4 regions of the Streptomyces sp. NPDC057697 genome follow, and region 4 is predicted to be linked to each of the others. Evidence: riboswitches for the same ligand, from Rfam matches in the RefSeq annotation. Region 4 holds a riboswitch; each other region holds the start of a gene.
The links. Region 4 has a riboswitch for cobalamin ahead of metE (5-methyltetrahydropteroyltriglutamate--homocysteine S-methyltransferase). Riboswitches for the same ligand answer to the same signal wherever they lie in the genome.
Positions count from the first base shown of each region.

Region 1: another riboswitch for cobalamin. It lies ahead of ACFVFH_RS02835 (prenyltransferase/squalene oxidase repeat-containing protein); the one in region 4 lies ahead of metE (5-methyltetrahydropteroyltriglutamate--homocysteine S-methyltransferase).
Region 2: another riboswitch for cobalamin. It lies ahead of ACFVFH_RS33560 (CoA-acylating methylmalonate-semialdehyde dehydrogenase); the one in region 4 lies ahead of metE (5-methyltetrahydropteroyltriglutamate--homocysteine S-methyltransferase).
Region 3: another riboswitch for cobalamin. It lies ahead of ACFVFH_RS14080 (ABC transporter substrate-binding protein); the one in region 4 lies ahead of metE (5-methyltetrahydropteroyltriglutamate--homocysteine S-methyltransferase).

Region 1 covers NZ_JBHVJA010000001.1:635,487-640,510, reverse strand. The annotation lists gene ACFVFH_RS02845 (energy-coupling factor transporter transmembrane component T) at 1-812, opposite strand, end outside; gene ACFVFH_RS02840 (SCO2322 family protein) at 809-1,492, opposite strand; gene ACFVFH_RS02835 (prenyltransferase/squalene oxidase repeat-containing protein) at 1,489-2,763, opposite strand; cobalamin riboswitch at 2,870-3,004, opposite strand; gene ACFVFH_RS02830 (MBL fold metallo-hydrolase) at 3,211-4,290, opposite strand; gene ACFVFH_RS02825 (aldehyde dehydrogenase) at 4,559-5,024, shown strand, end outside.
Region 2 covers NZ_JBHVJA010000020.1:50,055-55,078, forward strand. The annotation lists gene ACFVFH_RS33550 (hypothetical protein) at 1-1,055, shown strand, start outside; gene ACFVFH_RS33555 (glutaredoxin domain-containing protein) at 1,711-2,163, opposite strand; cobalamin riboswitch at 2,357-2,547, shown strand; gene ACFVFH_RS33560 (CoA-acylating methylmalonate-semialdehyde dehydrogenase) at 2,943-4,442, shown strand; gene ACFVFH_RS33565 (acyl-CoA dehydrogenase family protein) at 4,439-5,024, shown strand, end outside.
Region 3 covers NZ_JBHVJA010000004.1:197,491-202,514, forward strand. The annotation lists gene ACFVFH_RS14065 (acyl-CoA dehydrogenase) at 1-1,333, shown strand, start outside; gene ACFVFH_RS14070 (acyl carrier protein) at 1,593-1,874, shown strand; gene ACFVFH_RS14075 (beta-ketoacyl-[acyl-carrier-protein] synthase family protein) at 1,871-3,094, shown strand; cobalamin riboswitch at 3,175-3,365, shown strand; gene ACFVFH_RS14080 (ABC transporter substrate-binding protein) at 3,401-4,468, shown strand; gene ACFVFH_RS14085 (FecCD family ABC transporter permease) at 4,465-5,024, shown strand, end outside.
Region 4 covers NZ_JBHVJA010000004.1:92,112-97,135, forward strand. The annotation lists gene metE (5-methyltetrahydropteroyltriglutamate--homocysteine S-methyltransferase) at 1-999, opposite strand, end outside; cobalamin riboswitch at 1,161-1,377, opposite strand; gene ACFVFH_RS13630 (aminoglycoside phosphotransferase family protein) at 1,515-2,456, opposite strand; gene ACFVFH_RS13635 (MFS transporter) at 2,602-3,939, opposite strand; gene ACFVFH_RS13640 (2-oxo acid dehydrogenase subunit E2) at 4,059-5,024, opposite strand, start outside.

The DNA.
Region 1 (5,024 bases), on a different contig from region 4:
AGCAGCCCGTACGTACCGGCGCACACGCCGAGCAGCCCGCCGAGGGTGAGGACGTTCGTGGTGTGCCGGACGGCGGGCGGGACCTGCGCCGTGCGCCCGTACCCCCGCGCGTCCATCGACGCCGCCACCGCGACCGACCGCTCCAGCGCGCCCTCCAGGACCGGCAGCCCGGTCTGGAGGACCGCGCCGATGCCGCCGGTCGGACGGCCGCGCAGCCGGCGGGCGGTGCGCAGCCGCATCACGTCGGCGACCATGTTCGGCGCGAAGGTCATCGCGACGACGACGGCGACGCCCGCCTCGTACAGCGCGCCCGGCAGCGACTTCAGCAGCCGGGCCGGGTTGGCGAGCGAGTTCGCCGCACCGACGCAGATCAGCAGGGTGGCCAGTTTCGCCCCGTCGTACAGGGCGAAGAGCAGCTGCTCGGCGGTGACCCGGCCGCCGATCCTGATCCCCTGCGCCCAGCCGGGCAGCGGCACCTCGGGGAGCGTGAACAGCGGATGGGTGCCGGGGATCGGCGAGCCGAGGAAGACGGAGAAGACCAGCCGCACGGCGATGACGAACAGTCCGATCCTGAGGAACGCCCCGTACGAACGGGCCCACGGGGCGTCCGTGCGGCGCGCCGCCACGACATAACCGGCCACCCCCACCAGCAGCCCGAGCAGCAGCGGGTTGGTGGTGCGGGAGGCGGCGGTGGCCAGGCCGAGCGCCCACAGCCACCAGGCCCCGGCGGGCAGCGCGTTGCTCCGGGTCGCTTCGGGGGCGCGCAGCGGGCGGCGGCTCGCCAGGACCGCGGAGCCGGTCGGGGTGGTCATCCGCGGCGGCGGCGGGCCCGCACGACCGCGGCGACGCCGAGGAGGAGAACGGCGCCGATGCCGACGAACACCCCGGCGGACGGGGAGCCGCCGGAACCGCCCGAGCCGCCGGCGGCCGACGACGCGGACGCGGAGCCGGTCGGGGACGGGGCGGGCGTGCCGTGCCCGTCGCCGGAGACCTGCTCGCCGCAGCCCGAGGCCGGGTAGCCGGTGATGGCGCAGAGCATCGCGTCGCCGCTGTACCGCAGGGGCTTGGCCACGGCGGCGAGCGCCTCGGCCGCACTGGCGTCGGGGCTCACCCGGGCGCACGCGGTGCGCGGCGCGGGCGGGGTCTCACCGGCCGGGGCGTCGGCGGCGGTGCCCGGGTCGATGACGAGGGCGATCCGCTTGGTGCCGTCCTCGGCCGGGGTGCCCGCGCAGATCTTCGCGAAGTCGGGGGCGCGGCGCGGTTTCGCCGCGTCCTGGGAGTCCTCGCTCACCGAGAACCGGAAGCCCTCCACCGCGCCGTCGTCGGGCCGGACCAGGGACGGGCCCTGGGTGGCGTACGTCCAGCCGGAGCCGGAGTCCTCCCAGAACGACCAGTAGCGGTAGCCGGCCGCCTGGGCCGGTCCCGCGCCCAGCACGGCCAGGACGGCGCCCAGGACCACCAGCAGCGCGGTGGCCCTTCCCGCCCGCCTCACGGCTGCCTGTTCTTCCGGCGACCGCTGATCAGGAAGAACGCGATCGCGGCGAGGACCAGGGCGATGCCGATGTACCACCACACGCCGCCGATCACGTCGTCGCCGCTGTGGACCTGGTCCTTCTCGGTGGCCTCGTACCCGGTGTCGGCGGACGGGTCGGGCGTCACGACGGCGGCGGGCGCGGGGCCGGCCGCGTTCAGCCGGGCCACCAGGTCGACTCCGCCGAAGTCGCGGGCGTCGTTGCCGGTCGCGTGGGCGGCCAGGACCAGCTGGGCGTAGGCGGCGGGGCCGTTCTGCCCGGCCCAGTCCATGGCGTTCTTCTTCAGCCAGGCGATCGCCCCGGCCGCCTTGTCCTGGTGGCCGGAGGCGGACAGCGCGACGACCGCGTCGGCGGTGTTGCCGAAGTCGGGCTGCGGGGTCGTGTCGGCGGCACCGGGCATCGGCGCCTGGTTCAGATGGCCGCTCCCGGCGAGGGCGCCGACGAGGTAGTGGGCGCCGTTCTGGGCGGCCTGCTCGGGCGTGAGGCCGGAGCCCGGGTGGCAGCGGGGGGCCTTGCCCGCGGCGTTGTCGCCGACGGCCATGGCCTTGCCCATCGTGCCGAGCACGGCGGCCGCGGTGGCGTCCGCGTTCGCGGTCAGCTTCCCCTTCTTGTCGGGCTGGTACGCGAAGGCCCCGCCGTCCTTGCCGCCGCACGGGATCGCGAGCGCGAGCAGCGGGTCGTAGGGGGTCTTGCCGCCGGGGGTCGTGATGTCCGCGAGCCGCTGTCCCTGGCGGGCGAGGGCGCCGATCACCAGGGAGGTGGAGTTGGCGTCGCTGGGCGCGCCCGCGGTGTAGCCCCAGCCGCCGTCCTCGTTCTGCACGGACTTCAGCCAGCGCACGCCGTTGTTCACGATGTCCCGGTGGCCGCCGACCTCGACCAGTGCCTGGGTGGCGGCCGCGGTGGCGTTGGTGTCCAGCACCGTCTTGTCGTCGCACGGCTCGGAGACATCGGCCCGGTACGCCGCGTAGGCCCCGTCGGCGCACTGCTGGCCGATCAGCCAGTCCACCGACTTCGCGGCCGGGGTGACCCCTTCGAGCCGCTGGGCGAGGAAGGCCATCGACTGCCGCCACACCCCGTCGTAGGTGGGGTCCTTCGTGCCGTACAGCCCGGCGGGCAGCGCGGCGGACGGCGAGGGCGACGGGGACGGCGCGGCGACCGCGACCGGCGCTGCGGCCGCGCAGAGCACGGCGGCGGTGGCGGCGAGCGTTGCTGCGCTGCGGCGTACGGTCATGGCGGGCGGGGCCTCTCCTGTGCGACGAACCGGGCACAGGCACGCTCAGGCACCAGGCTCCGGCTCCGTATACCTCGACGGTGCCGACCACCGGGATCGGTGGTGGGAGCCGGTCACGTCCGCGGACAGGGCATTCCGGCTCACCGTCTCCGGGACGGTTCACGGCTGCGTGGTCAGTGCCGGATTCGCACCGGCTTCCCCCTGAACGGGCATGATGACGACCCGCACACTCTACCGGGCGGTCCGGGACGGTCCCCGGGGCGGCTTAGGCCGGGCGTCCCGGGGGCCGTCCCGGCGATCACGCGGAATCCACTGGCACGACCGGTCCCGCACGAATGACCATGACCCGCATGCCAGGGTGGGTCAGTAGGGCGGCGCGGAGCCGTACCGCCCGGCCCGGCTCACACCACCCTCGCCATTCACCGCCGGCCGCGCCCCGCTCGCCGCTCACACCGCGATGTACGTCACCGGCTCGGTCCCCGGCACCGCCTCCGCGCGACCGAGCTTCACCAGCCTCCGCAGATGCGCCTCCGCCTCCGAGACCGCGATGTTCCGGGAGCCGTGCGGGATCTGCTCCCAGGGCCGGTTCCACTCCATCCGCTCGGCCAGTTCCCACGGCGTCAGCGGCCCGGCCAGCAGCCCGAGCAGCCCGGTCAGCCGTTCCTCGTGATGGGCGAGGAGCTCCCGTACCCGCCCGGCCGCGTCGGTGAAGGCGTACTGATGGGCGGGCAGCACCTCGGCGGCCCCGAGCCTGCCGATCCGCTCCAGCGAGTCGAGGTAGTCGCCGAGCGGGTCTCCCCCGCTCGGACGCGGCCGGGAGCCCGCGGGGGGATCGGTGGCGGCGGCGTCGTCCGGGTCCTCGTACAGCCCGATGTGCGGGCTGATCCCCGGCAGCAGGTGATCGCCGGAGAAGAGCCGCCCCCGGCCCGGCAGATTCCCCGGATGCTCCTCGTCCAGATGCAGACACACGTGCCCCGGCGTGTGCCCCGGCGTCCAGATCGCCCGCAGTCTGCGCCCCGCCAGGTCGAGCAGCTCGCCGGGCACGATCTCCCGGTCCGGCAGGGCGGCCCGCAGCCCCGGCAGGGTCCGCAGACGGCCCCCGTCCGCCGCGGCGGCCCGCAGCGGCGCGAGGTGCTCCTCGGGCGCGCCGACCGCGGTGAGCTTGGCCACGAGATACGTCAGCCAGGTGCCGGGCCGGGACTCACGGGTACGGCGCACGATCGCGGTGTCCGCCGCGTGCATGGCGATCCACGCCCCGGAGGCCTCCCGCACCTGCCCGGAGAGCCCGTGGTGGTCGGGGTGGTGGTGGGTGATGACCACGCCGTGGATGTCCGCCATCTCCGTACCGACGGCGGTGAGTCCGGCGCGGAGCGTGTCCCATGCCTCGGGGTCGTCCCACCCGGTGTCGATCAGGACCGGACCCCGGTCGGTCTCCAGGACGTGCACGAGCGTGTGGCCGAGCGGGTTGTCCGGGATGGGCACCTTGATGCTGTGCACGCCTCCGCCGTGGTCGGTCACCTGTGCCATGAGGTCCCCATCTCTCCAGACGACGTGCGGTTTCGCGGTTCCGGTGCGTCGCCCCCACTGTAACGAGAACTTGTTTCAGTAGTAGCCCTGGTCACCCATCTCCTCCGGACGCTCTCACGGACCCCGCGGCTTCGAGGGCCGTGGTCGCGGCCGTGGACTCCTGGAACTGGAACTGGTATCAGTTCTGAAACAGAGTCAGATGCCGGGTCGGGCACCGACCCGGACACCGATCCGGACGACGCGCGCCGGGCCGCGGGAGGCAGCAGTCATGACCGAGCTTGTCGAACACGGAAAACTCTTCATCGGCGGGGAGTTGGTCGATCCGCTGGGCCGGGACGTGATCGAGGTCGTCTCGCCCCACACCGAACAGGTCATCGGCCGGGTGCCGCACGCCTGCGAGGCGGACGTGGACCGGGCCGTCGCCGCCGCGCGGCGGGCGTTCGACGAGGGGCCCTGGGCGCGGATGGGCCTGGACGAGCGGATCGCGGTGGTGACCCGGATCAAGGACGCGTTCGCCGCGCGGTACGAGGAGATCGCCCGGGTCATCAGCGCGCAGAACGGCACCCCGTACACATCGAGCGTGATGGTGCAGGCACTCGCCGCGATGATGGTGTGGGACTCGGCGATCACCGTCGCCCGCGACTTCCCGTACGAGGAACGGCGGGCCGGGGCGCTCGGGCCGCTGCTGGTGCGCCGGGAGCCGGTCGGGGTGGTCGCGGCCGTGGTGCCGTGGA
Region 2 (5,024 bases), on a different contig from region 4:
TGAACGCGTACGCCGCCGGGATCGACCCGGCCCGTGTCTCCGCCTCGCGCAACCTCGTCGCCGACATCTACTCCTACTGGCAGACCGCCGAACCCGGCTACTTCGGCCCGTCCGCGAACTTCAACGGCACCGTCTTCGCGGCCCTCGCGCTCGGCGGCGCCCGTACCCAGGCGGGCGGCGTCCGGGTCCCGCAGGCGCTGACCAGCTCGATGGTCGCCCGCATCCGGGCCAACCAGCACGTCGACGGCGGCTGGACCTACAGCAAGGCCGAAGGCGACCCCGGCGCCCTCGGCTCCGCGAGCGACGTCGACATGACCGGCGCCTCGATGGCCGCCCTCTGCGTCTCGGGCGTACCCCGCACCGACGCGGACGTCGTGCGGGCCAAGAACTTCCTCAAGGGCAAACTGGTCGCCACCACTGGCGCGTTCAACTCCCTCTACGGGGTCAACACCAGCTCCAACGGCTGGGGCGTGGCCGGTCTGAACGCCTGCGGGATCGACCCGCAGACCGGTGACTTCCTCACCGTCAACGGCAACACGCCGGTCGACTTCCTGATCGCCAACCAGTACAACCCGGGAGGCGGCTTCAAGTACCAGCCGTCCGACACCGCGCCGTCCGCCTACTCCTCGATCGACGCGCTGCGCGGGGTCGTCGGCGGCGGCTTCACGGCCGCCCCGCCGGTCCCGGTCACCCCCGGCGCCCCGCAGTGGGTCGGCCAGTCCTCCTTCGCCTCGGGCACCGCCACCGAGCTGGCGCTGACCGTCGACGACGGCACCGGCAGCCTCAAGGTGTGCTCGGTGGCCCTCACCCCGACCGGTACGACCACGACCCTCGGCGACGTCCTGGCCGCCGCGACGAGCGCCGCCACCCCGTCGGGCTGCGTCACGGCCGTGACCCCCTCGTCGGGCACGGGCGCCGTCACCGCGGTCAACGGCAAGGCCAACAGCGGCTCCAGCACCTGGAAGGTCAGCGTCGACGGCTCCGCGTTCGCGGGCGCCCTCCGCGAGAAGGTGATCAAGGTGGGCGACACCATCGCCCTGCGTCTGGGGGCCTGAGCCGCGGCGGCGGGGCCCGCCGCGCGTCCCCTCCCCCGGCCGCTCCCGAGCGCTCCGCTCCGGGACGGCCGGGGGAGGGCGCGCTGCTCACGCCGGGCCGTCCCGGCCGCACCGCCTCGCGGACGGTTGCGGGATGCGGGATGCGGGATGCGGGATGCGGGATGCGGGGCCGGGGCCCCGGTCGTCCGGTCGCGGTGGCTGCCCCGGTGGCGCGCCGCGACACCGGGGGCCGGGGTCGGGGCGGCGGGCCTCGCGGGGCATTCCGCGGCGCCCGGTGCGCTCCGGCCCGGTGGTGCGGATCGTGGTGTCGGGGTGCGGCGGGCGACGGTGTGTGCGGCGGGCGTTCCGGAGGTCCTTGGCCCTGCCGGAGGCGTATATGTGACGTAACGTCAACTGCCGCCGTATCGCAAGCCCATGGTGACGTCCTCCCGCGCGGACCGGGTGGGTTCGAGCGGCATCGCACCGGCCGCCCGGCCCCCGGTGCTGCCGCACTCCGGCACCGTCCGCGCGTTCCTCCGTGTCCGCGTGCTCCCGGCCTGCGTGCTCCCGATCCGCAAGTCCCCGCGCGCTCCCTCCCGATCCGCACGTCCCCGCACGTCCCCGATCCGTACGTCCCCGATCCGCGCGCTCCCGGCCCGAGGCGTCGCAGGTTCCGTCACCCGGTCGGTGACCCGGGCGTGCGGGAGAGCTGCCGGCGCACCCACGCGGGATCGGGGTTGGTGTACGGCCGGCCCGCCACGACGACGGTCGGCACGGTCTCGTTGCCGTCGTTGGCCGCCCGCACCGTCGCGGCTCCCTCCGGATCGCGCCAGATGTCGACCCAGAGCGCCCGGCGGGCACGCAGGCCCAGCCGGACGCGCAGGCGCAGGCAGTACGCGCAGCCGGGCCGCCAGTAGACGACCGGCCGTCCGTCGGCCGCGCTGCGGCGTCGTGCCTCCGGCGCGCCGATCGACCTCGGGAAGAACAGGGGCGAGTTCACGGCCGCGAGCAGCACGAAGACGGTCAGTACGGCAACGGCCGTGCCGGGGTTCCCACCGGCGAGCGACCCCGCCGCGAGGGCCGAACCGCAGAGCACCATCAGCATCGGCAGGATCCAGGCGCGTGTCATGAGGCCGAAGGCTATCGATGGGCCGGAGGCGCTCCAACTCCACCTGGAGCACGACGATCCCGCCGACAGCCGCCCCGTGATCCGCCGGGAGATGCCCCGTGCGCCGGCGCGGATGCCGGGGAGCCGGGGAGGGCCGGGCCGGTGTGGCCGGTCGTCGACGCGGCCGGATGCGGGGGTGGACTTACTAGGACGTCCAACTATATGTTCGTGGGGTAGGTCCGCGGTGCAGGGAAGCCGGTGTGAATCCGGCACGGTCCCGCCACTGTGACCGGGGAGCGTGCGCCTCAGCAGGACAAGGCCACTGACGGGGAGACCCGTCGGGAAGGCCGGGGCGCGTGCGTCGATCCGGGAGTCAGGATACCGGCCGCGGGTTGTTCCGTGTTGTCCACGAGGATGGAGCAGACACTCATGGCACCGGTCCGTACCCATGGCCCAGGTGATCCGGCGAAGCGCGTGCGGCTCGTGCCGCACGGCCACACGCGGGTCCCGTCACGCGGCTGAGGACTGCCCCGTAATCCCTGGCATGCGCGCGACGACAGCCACGGCACCCCGCCGTGCCGTCGGAACGTCCGCGTGCGCCCGGCACCCCGGGCGCCCCTCCGCTCCGCGGCGCACCGCGTCCGCCGCCGCGCGCTGACCCACCAGGGATTACGGGACAGCCCTCGGTCCTCGACGGCTCCCCCCGCACGACCCACGGCAGGACCCGCGTGTGCCGCCCCCGGCGCGTACGCCGCCCCGCCGTGCCTTCCCCGGATCCCACCTGACGAGAGCAGGCTCCCATGGTCCGTGAACTGACCCACTTCATCGGCGGCAAGCGCACCGCCGGAACGTCCGGCAACTTCGCCGACGTGCACGACCCCAACACCGGCGCCGTCCAGGCGCGGGTCCCCCTGGCCGACGGGCAGGAAGTGCGGGCGGCGATCGCCGACGCCGCCGCCGCGCAGGCCGAATGGGCCGACCGGAACCCGCAGCGACGCGCCCGGGTCCTGCTGCGCTTCCTCCAACTGGTCGAGGACGAGCGGGACGACCTCGCCCGCCTGCTCTCGGCCGAACACGGCAAGACGGTGTCCGACGCCCACGGGGACATCCAACGCGGCCTGGAGGTCGTCGAGTTCGCCGCCGGGATTCCGCACCTGCTCAAGGGCGATTTCACCGACAGCGCCGGAACCGGCATCGATGTGCACTCGCTGCGCGCCCCGCTCGGCGTGATCGCCGGCATCACCCCGTTCAACTTCCCCGCGATGATCCCGCTGTGGCAGGCCGCCCCGGCGCTGGCCTGCGGAAACTCCTTCATCCTCAAGCCCTCGGAGCGCGACCCCTCGGTACCGCTGCGGCTCGCCGAACTCTTCCTGGAGGCCGGACTGCCGCCCGGCGTCCTCAATGTCGTCAACGGCGACCGGGAGGCGGTCGACGTCCTGCTGGAGGACCCACGGGTGCGGGCGCTCGGCTTCGTGGGGTCCACCCAGGTCGCGGCGCACGTCTACGCCACCGCCGCCGCGCACGGCAAGCGGGCGCAGTGCTTCGGCGGCGCCAAGAACCACATGATCGTGATGCCGGACGCCGACCTCGACCAGGCCGTCGACGCCCTCGTCGGCGCGGGGTACGGATCCGCGGGCGAACGCTGCATGGCGATCTCGGTGGCCGTCCCGGTGGGGGAGGAGACCGCCGACGCGCTCGTCGCCGCGCTCCGGGACCGGATCGCCACGCTCCGGATCGGCCGCTCGGACGACCCGGACGCCGACTTCGGCCCGCTGGTCGGCCGGGACGCCCTCGAACGCGTCCGCCGCCTTGTCGCCACCGGAGTGGAGGAGGGCGCCGAACTCGTCGTCGACGGGCGCGACTTCACCCTTCCGGGGCACGAGAACGGGTTCTTCGCCGGAGCCACCCTCTTCGACCGGGTCACCCCCGCCATGCGGATCTACCAGGAGGAGATCTTCGGGCCCGTCCTGTCCGTCGTCCGCGCGGCCGACTACGAGGAGGCGCTGCGGCTGCCCAGCGAGCACCCGTACGGCAACGGGGTCGCGATCTTCACCCGCGACGGGGACACCGCCCGCGACTTCACCCGGCGGGTCGACACCGGCATGGTCGGCGTCAACGTACCCATCCCGGTGCCGGTCGCCTACCACACCTTCGGCGGCTGGAAGCGCTCCGGATTCGGCGACCTCAACCAGCACGGCCCGGACGCGATCCGGTTCTGCACCCGCACCAAGACCGTGACCTCCCGCTGGCCCTCCGGGGTCAAGGAGGGCGCGAGCTTCACCATCCCGACGATGGGCTGAGCGCCGTGACCACCACCACCTCGCTCACCAAGGACCAACTCGCCCTGGCCGAGGTCACCCTCGACTTCGCCCAGGAACACCTCGCCCCGCACGCCGTCGCCTGGGACCAGGACAAACACTTCCCCCTGGACGTCCTGCGCAGGGCCGCGGGACTCGGCCTCGCGGGCGTCTACGTCCGAGAGGAACACGGCGGCTCCGCCCTCACCCGGACCGACGGAGCCCTGGTCTTCGAGGTCCTCGCCACCGGCTGCCCCTCCATCGCCGGTTACCTCTCCATCCACAACATGGTCGCCTGGATGATCGACCGGTACGGGGACGACGGCCAGCGCGCCCGCCGGCTGCCCGCCCTCTGCACCGCCGAGACTCTGGGCAGCTACTGCCTGACCGAACCCGCGGCGGGCTCCGACGCCGCCGCCCTGCGCACCCGGGCCGTCCGGGACGGGGACCACTACGTGCTCACCGGGGTGAAGCAGTTCATCTCCGGGGCCGGCGCCGCCGACGTGTACGTCGTCATGGCGCGCACCGGCGGCGAGGGACCCGGCGGGATCTCGGCCTTCGTCGTCGAACGGAACGACCCCGGGC
Region 3 (5,024 bases), 110 kb from region 4:
CACCGGTCCGGCCGGCGGCCCCAAGACCGGGCTGGTGGCGGCGCGCCTGCTCGTCGGCGGCGTCGATCACGGGGTCTTCCTCTTCCTCGTCCCCCTCACCGACGCCGCGGGGGCCCGGCCCGGAGTACGGATCCGCAGCCTCCCCACCCGCACCGGGAGCCCCGTGGACCACTGCCTCACCGCCTTCGACCAGGTCTTCGTGGGACGCGACGCGCTGCTCGACGGGGATCACGGACGCATCGGCGCGGACGGGCAGTTCAGCAGCGCCATCGACAACCGCAGGCGCCGCTTCCTCGCGTCGATCGGGCGCGTCACCTCCGGGAAGATCTCGATGACCGCCTGCGCGGTCGGCTGCGCGCGCGCGACGCTCGCCGTCGCCGTCCGCTACGGCGGCCACCGCTACATCTCGGGCCCCCGGGGCTCGCGGCAGGTCCCGGTGATCGCCCACCGCAGCCACCACGGTCCGCTCGCCACCGCCATGGCCACCGTCTTCGCGATGAGCCTGCTGCACCGCAGGGCCCTGGACCGCTGGGCGGGGGGCGAGCAGCCGGCGGAGGCGGAGCGGCTGGTCGCCGTCGCCAAGGGGTGGATCACCTGGCAGGCCAGGACCGTGATCGTCGAGTGCCGCGAACGCTGCGGGGCCCAGGCGCTCCTGGAACACAACGGCATGAGCGAGCTGGTCACCGGGGTGGAGGGCGCCATCACCGCGGAGGGCGACAACCTCGCCATCCACGCCAAGGCCGCCGCGGAGATGCTCTTCTCCGCCGCACCGGCCGGTCCGCGGGCTGCCCCCGGAGCCGGGCCCGGCGCACTCGACGACCCGGAATTCCACCGGAGGCTGCTCGCGGAGCTGGAGCGGATCTGGTTCGACCGGGCCCGGGAGCGGATGGGCCTGGCCCCCCACGGCGACCCGCTGGCGCGGTGGAACGCGGCGTCCGGACCCGCCCTGCGCGGGGTCGAGGCCCACGCCCAGCGGCAGGCGGCCGAGGCGTACGCGGAAGCGGTGACCGCGCTGCCCGACGGACCGGCCCGCGAACGCCTCGACGAGCTGCGACGGCTCTTCGCGCTCGACCGGATCGCCCGCGGCGGCGGAGACCTGCTGGCCGCGGGCCTGCTGACCGCCGACCAGGTCGAGGAACTGCCGGGTCTGGTGGAGCAGCTCATCGCCGTGGTCGCCCCCCGTCTGCCCGGCCTCGTCGAGTCCTTCGCGCTGCCGCCGGAAGTCCTCGCCGACTGGCCCATCGCCCGTTCCGACTACGTGGACGCCTACGACGATCCGGAAGCACCCTGGCACGGCGACGCGGGCCCGGTCGCGGTGCGGGACGAGCGGTGAGAGCCATGACGAGAAAGGGAACAGCTGTCCGGGGGTGCCGGGTCAGGGAGGCCGCCGGAGCTCTCGGAGTCCGCGTGGTCCTGCTGGCCTACTGGGGTACGGCGTCCGTCCTGGCGCGGTGGTGCGGGGAGCGCGGAGAAGACACTGCCGAATCGGTTCGGCACAAGGCGTAACTGGAGGCACTCCACCCAGTTGATTCGGCGTCGGGACGGTGTCCCCATCGGCCCGGCAGCCGGCCCGAACGATGGAGAGAAGGCTCATGAGTACGATTCATCCCAAGATCACCGAGGTTCTGACACACACCTTCAAAGTGCCTGTCGGCGAGATCCACCCGGGTTCCACCATGGACAGCCTGGAGATGGATTCCCTCGCCGTCGCCGAGTTCGCCGTTCTGATCCGGGAGACGGCCGGCGGCGACCGGGACTTCGACCAGCTCGCCAAGGACGCCACCCTGGCCGACATCTCGCGGTTCATCCACGCGGCGGCCCACGGCGGGGCGCGGCGGGTGGGCGGCGCGGCAGTGATGAGCAACGCCCGATGAACAGGCCGGCCATCGCCGTCACCGGCCTGGGCATGATCACACCGGTCGGCAATGACACCGAGTCCACCTGGGCCGGCGTGTGCGCGGGCGTGTCACCGGCCCGTACCGTCGCCGAGCTCGAAGGGTGCGCGATCGACTTCGCCTGCGTGGTCGACGGCATCGACCTGGACGCGGCGATCGGCGGCCGGGCGTCCTTCCGGATGGGGAAGTACGTGAAGCTCGCCGTGCTCGCCGCCCGGGAGGCGGTCGCCGACGCCGGGCTCGACCCGGCCCGGTGGGAAGGGCCCCGGGTCGCCGTGGTCGTCGGCACCAGTAGCGGGGGCTCCGCCTCGCTGACCGAGCAGGCCATCGTGTTCGACCGGCTCGGAGCCGGGGCCACCTCGCCCTCGGGCATCCTGCTCACCATTCCGAACATGCCCGCCGCCGAGATCGCGATCCAGCTGCGGGCCACCGGACCCAGCATGGCCCCGTGCACCGCCTGTTCGTCCGGGGCCACCGCGCTGTCCGTCGCCCGTGACCTCCTGGTCACCGGGCAGTGCGACATCGCGATCGCCGGGGCCACCGAGTCGATCGTCTACCCGGTCGCCATGGCCGGATTCGCCAGATCCGGGGCCGGGGCCCGCGCGGACGGCGACCCGGCCGGGCTGTGCCGGCCCTTCGCGGCCGACCGGGCCGGTCTCGTCATGGGCGAGGGCGCGGCCGTCATGGTGCTGGAGCGGGCGGACGACGCCCAGGCCAGGGGCGCGGCACCACGGGCACTGCTCGCCGGTACCGGCGCCACCACCGACGCCCACCACCCCATCAGCCCGCACCCCTCCGGCGCGGTCGCCCAGGCCGCGGTGGAGGCCGCGCTGCGCGACGCGGGCTGGGCGGCCGAGGACGTCGAGCACGTCAACGCGCACGGCACGGCGACCCCGGTCAACGACGCCACCGAGGCCGCCCTCATCGCCCGGGTCTACCCGCACCGACCGCCCGTCACCGCTCCCAAGGGCGTGCTGGGCCACTGCATGGGGGCGGCCGGAGCGATCGAGGCCGGGCTCACCGTCCTCACCCTCCAGCGCGGAGTCGTACCACCGATCGCCAACCTGGACGCCCCGGCGCCCGAGTTCGACATCGACTGCGTCACCAAACAACCGCTGCGGCAGCCCATCCGGCGCGCCGTCAGCCATTCCTTCGGCTTCGGCGGACACAACGCCGTGATCGCTCTTCAGCGTCCGTAGGCATCCGGCCAGGTGGTGCGACGGGGAACACAGCCCGGCGTACCACCGGCCACACCCCTCATGAGCTGGGCAGAAGCCCGTGATAGCTTGCCGGAGCCAGTCGAACTCCACGTAAGGGGTCAGGGAATCCGGTGCGAAACCGGAACTGACGCGCAGCGGTGAGGGGGACGGGCGGGGCCAAGGCCACTGGGACCACCCTCGGGTGTCCTGGGAAGGCGTCCCGTCCGAAGGAACCCGAGTCCGAAGACCTGCTGGCGGCCGCGACCCGGCACCGGGCCACGGCATTCCGTACAGCGGGCTCCGCGTATGAGCCCTCAGACGCAGAGGGACCCCGTGCCGTCCATAGCCAGCCCCGTCCGCACCATGGCCCTGCTCTCGGCGGGAATCGTCCTGCTGACCGCCTGCGGAGGCGGAACCGACGAGTCGGCCGCGAAGCGCGGCCGCACCGACGGATACCCGGTGACGCTGAAGAACTGCGGGCGCACCGTCACCGTCGACGCCGCGCCCCGGCACGCCGTGTCGGTGGACCAGGGATCGACGGAGATCCTGCTCTCCCTCGGCCTCGCCGACAGGATGGCCGCCACCGCGACCTGGTCCGACCCGGTGATGAAGGGCCTGGAGAAGGCCAACGCCGGGGTGCCCAGGATCTCGGACAACCGGCCGTCGTCGGAGAAGGTCCTCGACCAGGAGCCCGACTTCATCAGCGCGTCGTTCGCGTCCACGCTCGCCAAGGGCGGCGTCGCACCGCGCGAACAGTTCGAGGCACTCGGCGTCCCCACCTACGTCTCGCCCGCCGACTGCACCGGCAAGGACAACAGCGGCGGTGGCGACGGCGCCCGGACCGCACCCCTGACCATGGACGGCGTCTACCAGGAGGTGCACGAACTCGCCGAGGTGTTCGGCGTGCCGGAACGTGGCGACGCGCTCGTCGCAGGGCTGCGGGCCCGGGTGAAGAAGGCTGCCGAGGGCATCGACGCTTCCGGGACGAGTCGCCTGTACTGGTTCTCCGACTCCAAGGCCCCGTACCTGGCCGGCTGCTGCGGAGCACCCGGGATCATCACCAAAGAACTCGGCGCGAAGAACGTCTTCGACGACACCCACGAGGAATGGCCCCAGATCAGCTGGGAGACGGTGGCCGACCGCAACCCCGACGCGCTGGTCATCGGCGATCTCTCCCGCAAGGCCCAGACCGCGGAGAGCGCCGCCAAGAAGATCGAGTTCCTGGAGTCCAACCCCGTCACCAGGAACATGGACGCCGTCCGGCACAAGCGGTACATCCTGCTGAGCGGCCAGGCCATGAACCCGACCATCCGGACGGTCGAGGGCGTCGAACGCGTCGCCGCCGGGCTGCGCCGCTTCGGGCTCGCCGGATGACGGCGACCGAACGGGCCACGGCGGTGGCCGGGCCGCCCCTTCCCGGCAGCCCCGTCCGCACAGCGGGCGCCGGACGGCGACTGCGCGGCGGGGCGCTGTGGGCCGGTGGCATCGCGCTGCTGGTGCTCTCCGTCGCGGTCGCCGTCACCATCGGCCCCGCCCGGATATCGGTGGCCGACGTCTGGTCCGCGGTCGCCTCTCATCTCGGCCTGGGCCGCTCCGGGCTCTCCCCGATCAGGGACGGGATCATCTGGAACCTGCGCATGCCCCGCACCCTGCTCGCCGCCGTGTGCGGTGCCGGGCTCGCGGTGTGCGGCACGGTCATGCAGTCCCTGCTGCGCAACCCGCTCGCCGACCCGTTCGTCCTCGGTGTCTCCTCCGGGGCGTCCACCGGCGCGGTCGTGGTCGTCGTCCTCGGCGTCGGCGGGGGAGCGGTGTCGGTCTCGACCGGCGCGTTCGCCGGGGCGCTGTGCTCGTTCGCCCTCGTGCTGCTGCTCAGCCACACCCTGGGCGGCACGACAGACCGGGTCGTGCTCTCCGGTGTCGCGGCCATGCA
Region 4 (5,024 bases):
GGCGGACACGTCGACCCGGTCGGCGAGGCCGAGGAGAGTGGCGAGGGTGGCCAGCGACTTCTCGTAGTCGTTGATCCAGATGTTGCGGCCGTCGACCACGCCCGCGACGAGCCGCTTGCCGGGCAGCCCGCCGGCGGCGGCCAGGTCCGCGAGGTTGGCGGCGGCGGCGTTGGTGAAGTCCAGTGCCAGACCGTCGACGGGGGCCTTCGCCAGGACGGGGAGCGCCTGGCCGAGCCGGTCGAAGTAGGAGGCGACGAGCAGCTTGGGCCGGTCGGTCAGGCCGCCGAGCTCACGGTAGGCGCGGGCGGCTGCGTTCAGCTCGGCCGGGGTGCGGTCCTGGACGAGCGCGGGCTCGTCGAGCTGGACCCACTCCGCGCCCGCGGCACGCAGGTCGGCGAGCACCTCCGCGTAGACGGGCAGCAGCCGGTCCAGGAGCGTCAGCGGTTCGAAGTCGGCCGCCACTCCGGGGGCGGGCTTGGCGAGCAGGAGGTAGGTGACCGGGCCGACCAGCACCGGCCGGGCGGCGTGCCCGAGCGCGAGGGCCTCCTTCAGCTCGGTGACCTGCTTGGCGGAGTCGGTGGCGAAGACGGTGTCCGGGCCGAGTTCGGGGACGAGGTAGTGGTAGTTGGTGTCGAACCACTTGGTCATCTCCAGCGGCGCCACGTCCTGGGTGCCGCGGGCCATCGCGAAGTAGCCGTCGAGGGCGTCGGCGGCGGCGGCCTCACGGTGCCGCTGGGGGACGGCGCCGACCATGACGCTGGTGTCCAGGACGTGGTCGTAGTAGGAGAAGTCGCCGGTGGGCACCTCGTGGACACCGGCGTCCGCCAGTTGCCGCCAGCCGGCCCGGCGCAGGTCGGCCGCCGTCTCCCGGAGGGCGTCGGCGGTCACCCGCCCCTTCCAGTACCCCTCGATGGCTTTCTTCAGTTCCCGGTTCGGGCCCTGGCGGGGGTAGCCGTACACGGTGGCGCGTGCTGCCGCGGCTGCGGTCCTGCTGGTCACGGAAATCTCCTTCGCGAGATGACTCCTTGAGATCCCGGGACGGGACACGGGCGCGAAGGGATGACGAACCGGACGGACACCCCGCACGCCGGTCGCGCGGTCTTCCGTCTGGTATGTACGCCGACCCGCCCACGAGGTCACCGGGATATCCGCGCACGAGGGTTCGTGTGCGGGCAACGGGCAGGTCTTCGGACTCGCGGGCACGTCTGCCGAGGGCAGACACCTACTGGCCGTCGCTTCCCGGATCCGGTGGATCCAGTGCGTATGACGGCGGTCGTTCCCGCTCACCGCTGCGGGGCAGTCCCGGATTTCCACCGGGTTCCCTCTTACGACGCGCCTGCCTGGCGGACAGGGCGAACCAGCTGCACCGGTCAGACTAGAGGGCTGATCGCTCCCGGGGCGGTACTGCTCACATTCCGGAACGTGACGTGAGACACGGGGACCGGTCCGGGACGGGCCTTCGGCGCCACCGGGACGCCGTCCGGTGCCGTACGCCCGCCGGGCGGGTCAGGCCGCTACCGCGTCGGGCCGGGGGAGCCGCAGTGGCCGGCCGTCGCGGTGAGGCGTCGCAGCGAGGCGTGGCCGGGCGGGCCCCAGGTGGGCTTGCCGCCCGGACGGCCGTGGTCGCCCGCGTCGCCGATGAGGATGCAGACGAGGGCCTTCACCACCGCCCAGCCGCGCGCGCGGCGCAGCGTCGCCGGGTCCGCGGCGGGCCGGTAGGTGTCGTGGAAACGGTCGACGGCGCCGTCCGGCAGCAGGAGCCAGGCTGCGGCGAGATCGCAGGCCGGATCGCCCGCACAGAGGTCGCCGAAGTCGATCACGCCGCAGAAGGTGCCGTGCGAGGTGAGGACGTTGGCCGGGTGCAGATCGCCGTGCAGCCAGAGGGCCGGCCCCGTCCAGGCGGGCGCGGCGACGGCGTCGTCCCAGACGGCGCGGACGGCGTCCGGGTCGGGGACCAGCCCCGACCCGGCGGCCGAGGCCAGGGTCCGGGCGAACTCTTCGGCATGGTCGGCGAGCGGTCCTCCGCGGTCGCGGCCGGCCGGCGCCCCGTCGGGTGCGGGCCGGTGCAGAGCGGTCAGGAACGCCGCCAGGGAGTCGGCCGCCTCCGCGGCGCGCGTGGCGGGGGCGCGGTCGGCGGGGGTTCCCGCCACCCAGGTGGTGACGGTCCAGGGCCGCGGGAACCGTTCGGAGGGCTCCCCGAGGCGCTGGGGCACGGGGACCGGCAGCGGAAGTCCCGGGGCGAGAGCGGGAACCCAGTGGTGTTCCTTGCGCAGCAGCGCGTCCGCGGACTGCGTCGCCCAGGGCAGTCGGACGGCGAGGTCGTCGCCGACCCGCCACAGCTGGTTGTCCCAGCCGCGGGCGCCGAGCCGCACGGGGCGATCGGCCAGGTCGGGGTGCTGGTCGCGCAGCAGGTCCCGGACCAGTTCCGCGGTGATCTCGGTCTCGGAGTGGGTCATGCGGAGCCACGTTAGCCGACGGGCCCGCGGCTGTTCCGGTTCGTGGCGGGACCCGGTCCGGGGCGCGGGCCCGCGGGACCGCCCCGTTCGGCAGGGGGTGTCCCGGGGTGGTCCGCGCCCCGGTGTGCGCCGAGAGCCGTGCGCGTCAGGACTTCGGGGAGAAGCGCAGCCGGGTGGCCGCCAGCGCGCCGAGGGCCAGCAGGACGATGGACACCCAGAGGCCGGACAGGTGATTGCCGGTGGCGTCCTCGGCGTATCCCATGATGTACGGGCCGACGAAGCCGCCGGTGATGCCGATGGTGTTGAGGAGTGCCAGGCCGCCGGCGAGGGTCTTGCCGGAGAGCCGGGTGGCGGGGAAGTTGAACAGCAGGGGCTGCACGACGAAGAACGCCAGGCCGGTGAAGCAGAAGCCGAGCAGCGCGATCACGGGACCGGCGACGGCGGCGACGACGAGGCCGGTGAACATCATCAGCAGCCCGGTCACCACGAAGTTGCGGGACCGACGGGGCGTGGTCGCGCGCGGCGGCACCAGTACGGCACCGACGGCGGCGGTGAGCCAGGGCAGTCCGGTCAGCAGGCCGATGGTGAACGGCGAGAGGTCGCCCCAGCCGCCGATGATGCCGGGCAGGAAGTAGACGACGGAGTACAGGGCGACCTGGTGGGTCCAGTTGGCGAAGATGGCCAGCAGCATCTGCCTGTCCCGCAGCACCGTCAGCAGCGAGCCGGATCCGGAACCGTTGCCCGCCGCCTCGGCGCCCTCGGTCTGTTCGCGGGTGACCGCGTCCTGGACCAGCCGGGCCTCCTCCGCCGTCAGCCAGGGCGCCTTGGCCGGGCCGTCGGGCAGGTACTTGAAGATGGCGAACGCCAGGAAGAGGCACGGGACGCCCTCGATGACGAACATCCACTGCCAGCCGTGCCAGCCGCCGACCCCGTCCATCTCCATGAGCAGTCCGCCGAGCGGGTTCCCGACGACGCTGGCGATGGAGGCGCCGAGCAGGAGCAGGCCGATGGCTCTGCCACGGATCTCGGAGCGGAACCAGTAGGTGAAGTAGAGCAGGATGCCCGGCAGGAGCCCGGCCTCGGCGGCGCCCAGCAGCAGCCGCATCGCGTAGAAGGACTTCTCACCCTGGACGAAGGCCATGCAGGCCGAGATGACGCCCCAGGTCAGCATGATCCGGGTGATCCACCAGCGGGCGCCCACCCGGTACATGATCAGGTTGCTGGGCACCTCGGAGATCGCGTAGGTGAGGAAGAAGAGTCCCGCGCCCAGCCCGTAGGCCGCGGCGGAGATGCCGAGGTCCACCTCCAGGCGTTCCTTGGCCAGGCCGATGTTGGTCCGGTCCAGGAACGACATGATGTAGGCGGCCAGCAGCAGTGGCATCAGCCGCCGCAGATTTCGCTGGTCCAGCGCGCCGAGCGCGTCGCCAGGGGTTTCGTTCGGTGTGGCCGCACCGGGCGTGCGGGAAGCGCGGATCAAAGACATCGGTGTCCTCTTGGAGTGCTCTGGCAGCCGCCCGACGCGGACTGCGGCCCAGGGGTGGGCGGGTGGCGGGCGGACCGCGACGGTGACGCCGCGGTCCGCCCGGCCCCGCCGGGGTGGGGTCAGACGACGAGCCGGACCGGGTTCTCGACGGCCTCGGTGAAGGCCGCGAGCCAGCGCGCCGCCACGGCGCCGTCCACCGGACGGTGGTCCACGGACAGGACCACGCCGAGGACCTTGGCCACGGTGACCGCGCCGTCGCGGACCACCGCCGCCTCACGCGCGGCACCGACGGCCAGGATCGCGGCCTGCGGCGGGTTGATGATGGCGGCGAACTCCTCGACCCCGTACATGCCGAGGTTCGAGACGGTGATCGAGCCGCCTTCGAGGTCGGCGGGGGCCAGGCCCCCGGCCCGTGCCCGCTCCGCGAACGCACGGGTCCGGGTGGCGATGGCCGACACCGAAAGGTTCTCGGTCCCGCGCAGCACCGGGGTCACCAGGCCCGTGTCCGTGGCGATGGCGACCGAGACGTCGACGGCGTCGAACCGGCGGACGGCGTCCGGCTGCCACACCGCGTTCATCTCCGGCACCTGGGTGTGCGCCGTGGCGACCGCCTTGATCAGCAGGTCGTTGACCGAGACCTTGACCGGGCTGACGGCGTTGATCCGCTGCCGCAGGGCCAGCAGTTCGTCCACGGCGCAGGTCGCCCGCAGATAGAAGTGCGGGGTCTGCTGCTTGCTCTCCGTCAGGCGCCTGGCGATCGCCCGGCGCATGCGGCTGTGCGGGACGTCCTCGTACCCGCTGGTGCCCGCGGGCACGGCGGGGTGCGCCCCGACGGCCGCCGCCGGGGGAGCCGGGGCCGGTGCGGGCGTCGGCTCCGGCGCGCGGCGGGCCGCGACCGCGGCGTCCACGTCACGCCTGACGACGCGTCCGCCGGGACCGGTGCCGGTGAGGGCCTCGATGTCGAGGCCGGCCTCCCGGGCCAGCCTGCGGGCCAGCGGGCTGCTGAAGACGCGTCCGCCGCGGTCCGGCGCACCGGACGCCGGGACGGCCGCGGGCCGCGCCACCGTTTCCTCCGGCACGTCCCG